One region of the Marinomonas sp. PE14-40 genome, then DNA from elsewhere that is predicted to be linked to it. Evidence: predicted binding sites of a transcription regulator. Region 1 holds the regulator's gene; each other region holds the start of a gene.
What was found. Region 1 encodes FliA, which starts transcription of late flagellar genes. Its sites were predicted from a motif close to CTAAAGTTNNNNNNNNNNCNGCCGATA; they were not measured.

Region 1 (3,261 bases):
ATAACCTTGTTCCAAAAGAATCGCATTCAAGTTCGAATGTAAGGTTGTTGCACTTTCATCTGCTGTTTGCAGAAATACATCAATTCTTTTGTAGAGTTCACGAAATTCAGCGGGGGTTAAATCTCGCTGTATAAGGCGACCCCAATCTTTTCTTAGGTCTCTTGCTTGATTTTGTAGTTGGCTAGCAACTGGAACGCTACTATCGACCATATCCATAGTAGTGTTTGCAGCGCTGTTGGTCATATCAATGACATAGTTTAAGCGATCAGTTGCATCAGTAATTTTTGATGCGCCGTCGACTTGGTCAACGATTTGATCAACAGAATCAACTTTGAAATCTCGGATAGCATCGTGAAGGCTGCGAGTCAGGTAGCCAACTTCGTTATAGAAGTTGTTATGTCGCGCTTCACTAAGATCTTGAATAATTTTAATCGCTCCGGCAAAGTCGCCAGTTTCAATACGATTAATTAAATCTACTGCACCATCTTTCACCTGAGTCTCAAATTCACCAAGCCGTAACTTAGAATTATCAGACATTCTCAGCCCCTATTTTCCGGCATCAATTCGTTCAAAAATCTTCTCGATTTTTTCTTTTAACGCCACTGCAGTAAATGGTTTTACAACATAACCATTAACCCCTGCTTGTGCAGCGGAAATAATTTGGTCTCGCTTAGCTTCAGCAGTAACCATCAATACAGGAATCGTTTTGAGCTTCTCATCCGCTCTAACCGAACGTAGTAACTCAATCCCAGTCATACCTGGCATATTCCAATCAGTAACCAAGAAATCTATGGTTCCTGTTTGTAATATAGGTAATGCAGTTGTCCCATCATCAGCTTCAACTGTATTGGTAAATCCCAAATCCCTTAGTAAATTTTTGATGATACGCCTCATTGTTGAGAAATCATCAACGATTAGGATCTTCATGTTTTTATCCAATGCAACCTCCACAACCCAAAGGTAGTCTATCAAAGCTCATATTTAATCTCGCCAATCACTTAATCTAGCTTTAAGACGCATAGCTGCTTGACTATGTATCTGACTCACTCGCGATTCACTCACACCTAACACAGAACCAATTTCTTTAAGGTTAAGTTCATCATTGTAATACAAAGATAGAACTAACTTTTCTCGTTCTGGTAAAGAATCTATTTCTTGCGCCAATTGTTTTTGAAAACCTAAATCTTCAACAAAAGAGTATGGCGCACTATCCTCTTCATTATCTGTCTCAATATTTAACCCTTCAGAGTCAAGCAACTCTTCGAAGCTAAATAACTGAGTAGACATACTTGATTGCAACATCTCATGATATTCATTTATACCAATATCCATTGCCTGAGATATTTCAAAATCACTAGCCTCACGACCAAGCTTAGCTTCTAATTCTTTAATCGCACTCGCTATTGCTCGTCCATTTCGACGTACCGACCTAGGAGCCCAGTCACTTTTACGAACCTCATCCATTATAGAACCACGAATACGGATTCCTGCATAAGTTTCAAAACTAGCACCTTTTGTCGATTCGAAACGTTTGAACGCTTCAATCAATCCCATCATCCCCGCTTGAATTAAATCATCCAGCTCAACACTGCTTGGTAACCTTGCAAGCAGATGATAGGCAATTTTTTTAACCAAGAAACCGTATTCATCAATAATTTGATTAACTGATGGTGCCGGTTTTTGATTATAGGCATTTAGACCTGTTCTGGACTGCATAATCAAAGATGAACGTAACCTTATATTTGTTAAACCAATACTCTTGAAATAACTGTACTATATTGTTCTATAACTTACTGGTTGAAATAACATAAAGTTACTAACTACCGTATTTCAATGAGCTGTATATGTGACTATATTGCTCTGCAGTATATACTGCTCGGCTTATTATATTATGTGCCCTTGCTGGTTGAATATCATCTGGAATGCGCTGACCGTCTGCGATGTAGACGACTGGCAACCTCTCTTCAATAACAACACTAACCGCTTCACCTAGTGAAGCAGACTCATCTAACTTACTTAACACACAACCATCTAATTGCACCTGAGCATACACATCAACAACAGTTTTTAATACTTGTCTTTGACTTGTACAGGGTAACACTAGCAGTTTCTTTAGATTTGAATGAGCTCTTTTCATCATAAGCAATTGACGCTCTAGGTTTCTATCCCTCGGATTCATACCAGCAGTATCAACCAGAACAAGTGAGAAATTAGAGTATTTATCAAGCACTTCATTCAAATCTGAATATTCATTTACAACAACAACGGGCACATTTAATATACGCCCAAATGTACGAAGCTGTTCATGCGCTGCAATTCTATAGGTATCTGTGGTGACTAAAACAACACTATCCGAACCATGTTTTAACACATGTTGCGCTGCGATCTTACCTATTGTCGTTGTTTTCCCAACGCCAGTCGGTCCCATAAACGCATAGCACCCATGCATTTCAGAACCTTGCTTTTTAACTGGAATATGCTCTGCCAAGTGAGATAGCACTCGATTCCAGTCGTCTTCTCGGCCTAATAATTCAACATCATCGAGAATACCAGAAACAATACTTGACGATAAACCAAGGGAGGTCAATCTCTCTTTTACTTTTGCTTGTGCAGGATCAAGGTCATTTTTCTTTACCTCACCAAGCTTACGCTGTTGCTCAAGCAGTTCTTTTACCTTTTGCAGCTCAGCTTCCATTTCTTTCAATTGAACGCTTTCTTCAGGCTGTTTAATAGATAAAGATTCTTCAATAATAGGATCTTCATCAACCATAGAAACATATTTATTAGCAGGCACAGAGGACATTTGCCGAGCAATATCGGCTTGATTTGACTGACTAACTTCTGGTTGCTTAGCCTGCTCAATACGCTCTTGATAGCTTTGTTGTGGTGCCGATTTAGCTGCGGCAGGCGGATGTGGCTCCGATTTAGGCTGACTAGCGTAATTAGAAGGCATGCTACCGTCATAATCTAAAGCGGCAACAATTTCGATCTCTCCATTTGCAAGACGTTGATTCGACAGAATTACGGCATCAGGGCCTACAGCGTCGCGTACTTTGCGAATCGCTTGGCGCATGTCTGCTGCTCGAAACCGCCTTATCTGCATTAAAGACCTATCCTTTAAAGTTAATTTCTCTTACAAATCCATAGCTTACCCGAAAGAATTTGATAAATATAGAAAGATATCAGGGCAAGTACAGCAATTTTACTGACCAATAACGCCAACAACCGTAATTCGCTTATGATCAGGCACCTCTTGGTAAG
Region 2 (3,261 bases), 240 kb from region 1:
TACCTTGAGGTGCAAATCGATAAAGCTCGCCATCAGCACTAAAAGCAGACGTATCGGCATCCGTATTAAAAACAGATGAAATAGAAATCTTAGCGTCAGATAAATTATCAGCACTTCGCTCTACTTGTATTGGCGCATTCATCGCTAAATCATCACCACTAGTTGATGCTAAAGAAATATTCGCTGCAGCCAAACTCGTAGGCGCAAATTGAAAAGTATCACCTGGCCTAAAACCAACTTTCACATCTTCTTGTAATCTCAGCTGTAAGCCCACACCAGGTATTGAAAAATAGCCATCTGACGTTTTCTCCATTTGGTCTAAATCAAAAAACTTTGCGGGCGATGTAGAAGCACCCGAAACATCATAGCTTCTCAATTCAAAAGCATTATTTGATGTCATGATGAGCTCATAGGTATCGGTTGAAAGCTCTGAGGCCTTACCTTCTTCAACTCGAACATCAACTTCATGAATTAGACTTGAGTTTTTACCACTTTGACTAACTGTAATGTCAGCAAGGTCAAAAATACGTTTACCGTAATCGCCATTGGCATCAAGACCTAAACGGTTCTGCTGATTAACACTATCGGAAATGACAATGGCCTGTTGCCCTAACTGCCTATCAAGCTCTTCTAAAAAATCAGCTCGATAATTCATTAAGCCACCAATCGAGCCACCTAAATCAGTTGTATCTATTCCTAGTTCGTAATCTTCAAAATCCAAAACCAATTCATAAGTTGTGGAGTCATACTCACTAGGGGAGAGACTAAGTTTATTGACGCTAGTTTGCAGTACTAAAGGCTGTCCACCTCCAAGCTGCAATTCCATCAAATCATTTTCATCAAAGCTAATTTTGATATCGAGATATTCACTGATTTGTCGTGCTATATCCTCTTGAGTATCCCTAAGCTCGTTTGCCTTTGAACCACCAACCGTTTCTTGAACAAGGATCTTGCCATTAAGATCAGCAATCTGATTGGCGTATTCATTGATAATATCAATATTCGAGGTTAACTGCTCATTCACTAATGAGGTTTGATCTTGAGAAAAGCTTGCAAGCTCATTGAAATGACTCACTAGGTTCTTCAAATCGGTATAGGCGATTTTTCGAGTCCCCGTATTTGTAGGGTCACTGTTCACCGATTGTAAAGAATCAAAAGTATTATTCAGGTAAGTATTTAGAGAGGTCGCCTTATCAGAAAAAATTTCATCGGCAATTGCGCCTTGCTGATAGTAGCTATCAAAATAATTGTAATTTGAGGTATCACTTCTTAATTGGGTATTAACAAACTCATCAACAACACGCTTGGTCGAACCAACTTCAACACCACCATTTTGTTGCGTCGATAAACTCGTGGTTTGTCGGTTATAACCTTCTGTATTGACGTTGGCAGTGTTTTGACCGGTTGTCACAATCTGGGCAGAGCTTGCCAACACACCAGATAAGCCAATCGAATATAGGTCGCCAGCCATTTTAATACCCCTAAGTCAGAACAATACGAAAACTAAACAGCTTTCATTTATTTAATATATCGACTTAGGATGCAAAAACTTGACCAAATTTGAGGATATGAGAAAAAAACCGCTAGAGAGACTCTAACCACTCGCTTTTAGCGATACCTTGAATTTTTTCACTGTAGTTAGGGTCGGTAGCATAACCTCCTTGCTGCAAATTTGCGGCAAAGCTTGCCACATCATCTCCGGCAGAAAGGGCACCTTTATACCTATCACTTGTGGTGAGAAAGTCAGCATAATCATCAAAGCTATGAGCGAATGATTGATAAGCCCTAAAAGGAGCGACCTGTTTTTTTGCAACGCCATCTTCATACTCTAAGGTTGTCACCACAGCTCTTTCACCTTGCCACCTCGCATCAGCTTTAATACCAAAAAGGTTATAGCTGGCGCCACCGTCTTGCTTAGCAATGGGGTATTTCCCCCAGCCTGTTTCCAATGCTGCTTGCGCTAAAATAGCCTTTGGATTCACTCCTAACTTTTCAGCCGCAGCTTGTGCATGTGGCCAAAGCGTTTTTATAAATTCTTGAGGAGACTTAAAAGTAACCTGTTCAGCCGTTTGGCTTGCTTGGCCTACTTGATTGCTATTTAAATCCAGTTGTAAGGTTTTAACAATTTTGGCGAGATCGATATCTTCATCGCTAGCGGCAGCTTGCGCTTGTGAAATAAGATCTTGAGAAGCATTTTTAGCAAGTACTTGAATACGAGCTAGATCTTGGGTTGCCACTTGATTTAGGAAAGCGGTTTCAGAACCAGGCCTAGCACCGGTTGCAGCCCCTTGCCCTTGAAACTGTCGAATAAGGGCATCCGCAATCCCCATTCCACCAGCTTTAGACATGGACTGAGCCATTTGAGAATCTAGCATTTCTTGATATTGCTTTGATTCATTACTAGAGAATAAATCAGAACCAATGGTTTCATTCGCTTGACGCATATTCTTGAGCATCATATTAATAAAGATAGACTCAAACTCTTGCGCAACTTTCTTTAATGCCGCTTCTGGATCTTGTTTCGCACTCGTTTTTAACTTTGCCAAGGCAGTAAAATCGGCATAAAACTCATTCGAATTAACTTTATTCATATCAAGATCCAAGCAAACAGCATAATTATGACCCTATCATAAATAAATTTTCACTCTTAGATAACCACCAAATCAGCATTAATTGCACCAGCTTGCTTTAGGCCCTCGAGAATTGCCATCACATCACCGGGAGCTGCACCTACCTGATTAACAGCACGAACAATATCGTTCAACGAGGCGCCAGGGCCAAATAAAAACATATGTCCGCTACCTTCATTTACAGCAATCTCTTCTCTAGGGGCATAAATCGTTTCACCTCCAGTAAGAGGTTCTCCTTGAACGGGTTGAGCCGCTTGCGCCTTAATTGTCACGGTGAGGCTACCATGAGTAACTGCAGCCGGAGAAACTTTAACATGCTGACCAATAATAATGGTGCCGGTGCGGGAGTTAATCACTATCTTAGCCCGCTCCTCACCAAGCTCTACTTCTAGATTTTCCAATATGGATAAAAAGGTTACTCTTTGGCTAGGATCTCTTGGAGCTGATACTCTGATTGACGTAGCATCTAAAGTCTTAGCGACGCCAGGCCCAAGTAAAGCATTAATGCTGTCAGACACTTGTTTTGCAGTCGTGAAGTCAGGACGATTCAAATTAAACGTCAGAGTATCTCCACGATTAAAGCTATTAGGTACCGTTCTCTCGACACTGGCACCATTAGGAATACGACCAA
Region 3 (3,261 bases), 230 kb from region 1:
AAGTTCAACTGACAAATCTGATATTTTTTGCTCGTAAGCCGCAATTTTAGAATCTCTTTGAGAACTAACTAAGCCACTCACAAGAGATTCCAAATCCATACCAGAACCTGTTCCTAAGGCTCCCACACTCATATACTGCCCCTAAATTTAAGTCAAAGTTGCTAAACCTCTCGATTCACTAACGCACCTTTAATATCACCTAATTCTCTTAATAACGCTTGAATACGTTCAGACATTTCAACAAACTCTTCTGTTGGTATTTGCCTGACAATTTCACCCGTCTCTTGATCAAGTACCTTAACAACATTATCTTTGTTTGCACTTGAAACATCAAAAGAAAGCTTAATGTTTAACTGCGCCATACTCTTAGTTGAGTCCATTAGCTGTTGAAAGTCTACTTTTTCCTTTTTTTCGTTTACGTCCCTTTGCATGTATCTAGCATCAGCTTGAACATTTTGACTGTCACGAAGAGATGTTACAGTTTTCGTTTCTCGCGTTTTTTCTTGCGCAAAACTCTCTGTTCTAGAGTGTTGAAGCTGTTGACCAACACCTAAATCCATAGAGCTTTTTAATAAATCACTCGAACCTATTGCCATGATAGCACCCTCCAAAACCCAAAAAGCTGAGGTAGGCCCCAGCTTTTATCACGCACTGAATTAGCCTAAAAGCGATAATGCAGTTTGCGGTCTTTGGTTTGCTTGAGACAGGATAGTCGTACTTGCTTGTTGCAAAATTTGATTACTTGTCAATTCAGCAGTTTCTTTCGCGAAGTCGGCATCAGCAATACGTGATTTCGCGCCTTCAACATTCTCTTTGATGTTACCCAAGTTACTGATAGTAGAACTGAAACGGTTTTGTACCGCACCAAGCTCCGCACGCTTAGTATCAACGGCAGCAATCATACTACCTAGCATTTCAATCATACTTTGCGCATTGGCAACAGATGAAATCGATGCTGTGGCAGAAGTTACAACAGTTGTACCCGCAGCTGATGAAAGGCCTTGTACATTAAAGCCACCAAGTCCAGAAACATCAACACTGTTATTTACACCAGCAGAAGCTAGAGAGAAGCTGATTGTTTGCTGAGCATCAGCACCAACTTGAAAAACACCTGATGAATAAGAACCATCAAGCAGGTTCTGACCACCAAAGGTAGTATCAGAAGCAACACGGTCAATCTCAGTTGTTAGAGCCGAGATTTCTTGTTGTAGTGCTAGTCGGTCATCATCGGTGTTTGAACCGTTTGCAGACTGAATTGCCAAGGTACGCATACGTTGCAACATGTTTGTTGTTTCGTCCATCGCCCCTTCAGCAGTTTGCGCCAATGAGATACCGTCGTTCGCATTTCGAATGGATTGATTCAGACCATTTGTCTGAGAAGTCAAACGGTTAGATATTTGCAAGCCAGCAGCATCGTCTGCCGCACTATTGATACGTTTACCAGATGCTAAACGTTCAAAAGTAGTATCCAAGTTATTACCTGAAGTGGATAACTGACGCTGAGCATACAAAGAAGTCGTATTTGTATTTACATATACAGACATTATAGCCTCCTAGTTTCGCCTAATTGTTTACCTGCCAGGTAAACGCTTTTTTTCGATATTGAATACGTGTCGCCAAACACGATTCCAATAATCGTAAAACCTCTTAAATTTGTTTTCGGCCTTAAAAACAAAAGCTTTAGATAAAAAAGATACATTTTTCCTCAATGCGGAAAGAAAAGGCATAGGAAGCGGCAATAAAAATCCTTATTTATCTTTCATTTCAACAAGTTAGGTGAAAATTAAATTATAAAAAATAAAGAAAATATTTTTTAACTGGAGGATTCGTTCGTTTTTTTCAAATTGAGTGATTTTTTACAATTTATTAATGCATTAGAAAGGTTGGCATAGGTATTGCTATAAATATGATGTGGGACTGCCAATCTCACAAAAAAAAAGCCAAACACTTCGAATGTTTGGCTGAAATCACTTCTAGGAGAGAGAAGCGAAATTTTCAAGTGCCATCGCCAAACCTCTTGCCTCCGGCATTTGAAAGTCCTTCGTAGAGCGGCCTGATCAGCCGCTTTTTTATGCCATTAGTATACTAATGGCTTGCCAAAATCACTTCTTCAAAAGAAGCCTTTAGTAAATCCCTTTAACTTTCGCCAAAAAGCTAAAAGTAATTTTGCTTACTTATCAACCGCCACCAATAAACCTCCAGCTGATAAGCCCTTCGCAGAGCAGCCTAACTAAATTTTAAAACTGGTTAACTATCTAACCGCGATTTATTAACCCCCTAGAAGGGACATCGCTGATTGTGGTCTTTGATTTGCTTGCGACAAAATAGTCGTACTAGCTTGTTGCAGAATTTGATTACTTGTCATAGTCGCAGTTTCTTCCGCGAAGTCAGCATCACGAATTCGGGAACGCGCACCTTCAACATTCTCTTTAATGTTACCCAAGTTACTAATGGTAGAAGAGAACCGGTTTTGCACCGCACCCAACTCAGCACGCTTAGTATCAACCGCGGCAATCATACTACCTAACATTTCGATCATACTTTGTGCGTTGGCAACAGAAGATACAGAAGCTGTTAGAGATGAAATAATGGTTGTACCTGCAGCAGTCGATAAGCCCTGTACGTTAAAACCACCCGCAGCAGAAATATCAACACTGTTGTTAGTACCTCCACTTGCAAGTGAGAAGCTAATTGTTTGGCTTGCGTCAGCACCGACTTGGAAACTACCAGAAGCATAGCTACCATCAAGCAAGTTTTGTCCACCGAAGGTTGTCGTATCAGCAACACGGTCAATCTCTGTCGCTAGCTGAGCAATCTCTTGCTGAATAGCCAAACGATCATCATCAGTGTTGGAACCGTTGGCAGACTGAATTGCCAAGGTACGCATACGTTGCAACATGTTAGTTGTTTCGTCCATCGCACCTTCAGCAGTTTGCGCCAAGGAAATACCATCGTTTGCATTTCGCATCGCCTGGTTTAGACCATTTGTCTGAGATGTTAAACGGTTCGAGATTTGAAGACCCGCGGCATCATCTGCTGCGCTGTTGATTCGTTGACCAGAAGCCAAACGCTCGAAAGATTTATCTAACACGTCACCAGAATTACCTAATTGACGCTGAGCGTATAATGACGTTGTATTAGTATTTACATAAAGTGCCATTGTTTTCTCTCCTAAAACAAGATTTTCACTCAACAACCATTAGTGTTATTTAATTATTTGGTTGCTTGCTTGATACAATAGTTATCGACGTCATGAAAACT

Region 2: a site for FliA is predicted at 1,529-1,555, ahead of flgK (flagellar hook-associated protein FlgK). Genes of this name have one in related genera too.
Region 3: a site for FliA is predicted at 1,658-1,684, ahead of Q0A08_RS12195 (flagellin). Genes of this name have one in related genera too.

What each region holds. Positions count from the first base shown of each region.
Region 1 covers NZ_CP130700.1:2,414,064-2,417,324, forward strand. The annotation lists gene Q0A08_RS11140 (protein phosphatase CheZ) at 1-537, opposite strand, end outside; gene Q0A08_RS11145 (chemotaxis response regulator CheY) at 547-927, opposite strand; gene Q0A08_RS11150 (RNA polymerase sigma factor FliA) at 982-1,716, opposite strand; gene flhF (flagellar biosynthesis protein FlhF) at 1,817-3,103, opposite strand; gene flhA (flagellar biosynthesis protein FlhA) at 3,203-3,261, opposite strand, start outside.
Region 2 covers NZ_CP130700.1:2,649,744-2,653,004, forward strand. The annotation lists gene flgK (flagellar hook-associated protein FlgK) at 1-1,471, opposite strand, end outside; gene flgJ (flagellar assembly peptidoglycan hydrolase FlgJ) at 1,584-2,591, opposite strand; gene Q0A08_RS12225 (flagellar basal body P-ring protein FlgI) at 2,648-3,261, opposite strand, start outside.
Region 3 covers NZ_CP130700.1:2,642,797-2,646,057, forward strand. The annotation lists gene fliD (flagellar filament capping protein FliD) at 1-132, opposite strand, end outside; gene Q0A08_RS12190 (flagellar protein FlaG) at 162-596, opposite strand; gene Q0A08_RS12195 (flagellin) at 657-1,544, opposite strand; gene Q0A08_RS12200 (flagellin) at 2,270-3,160, opposite strand.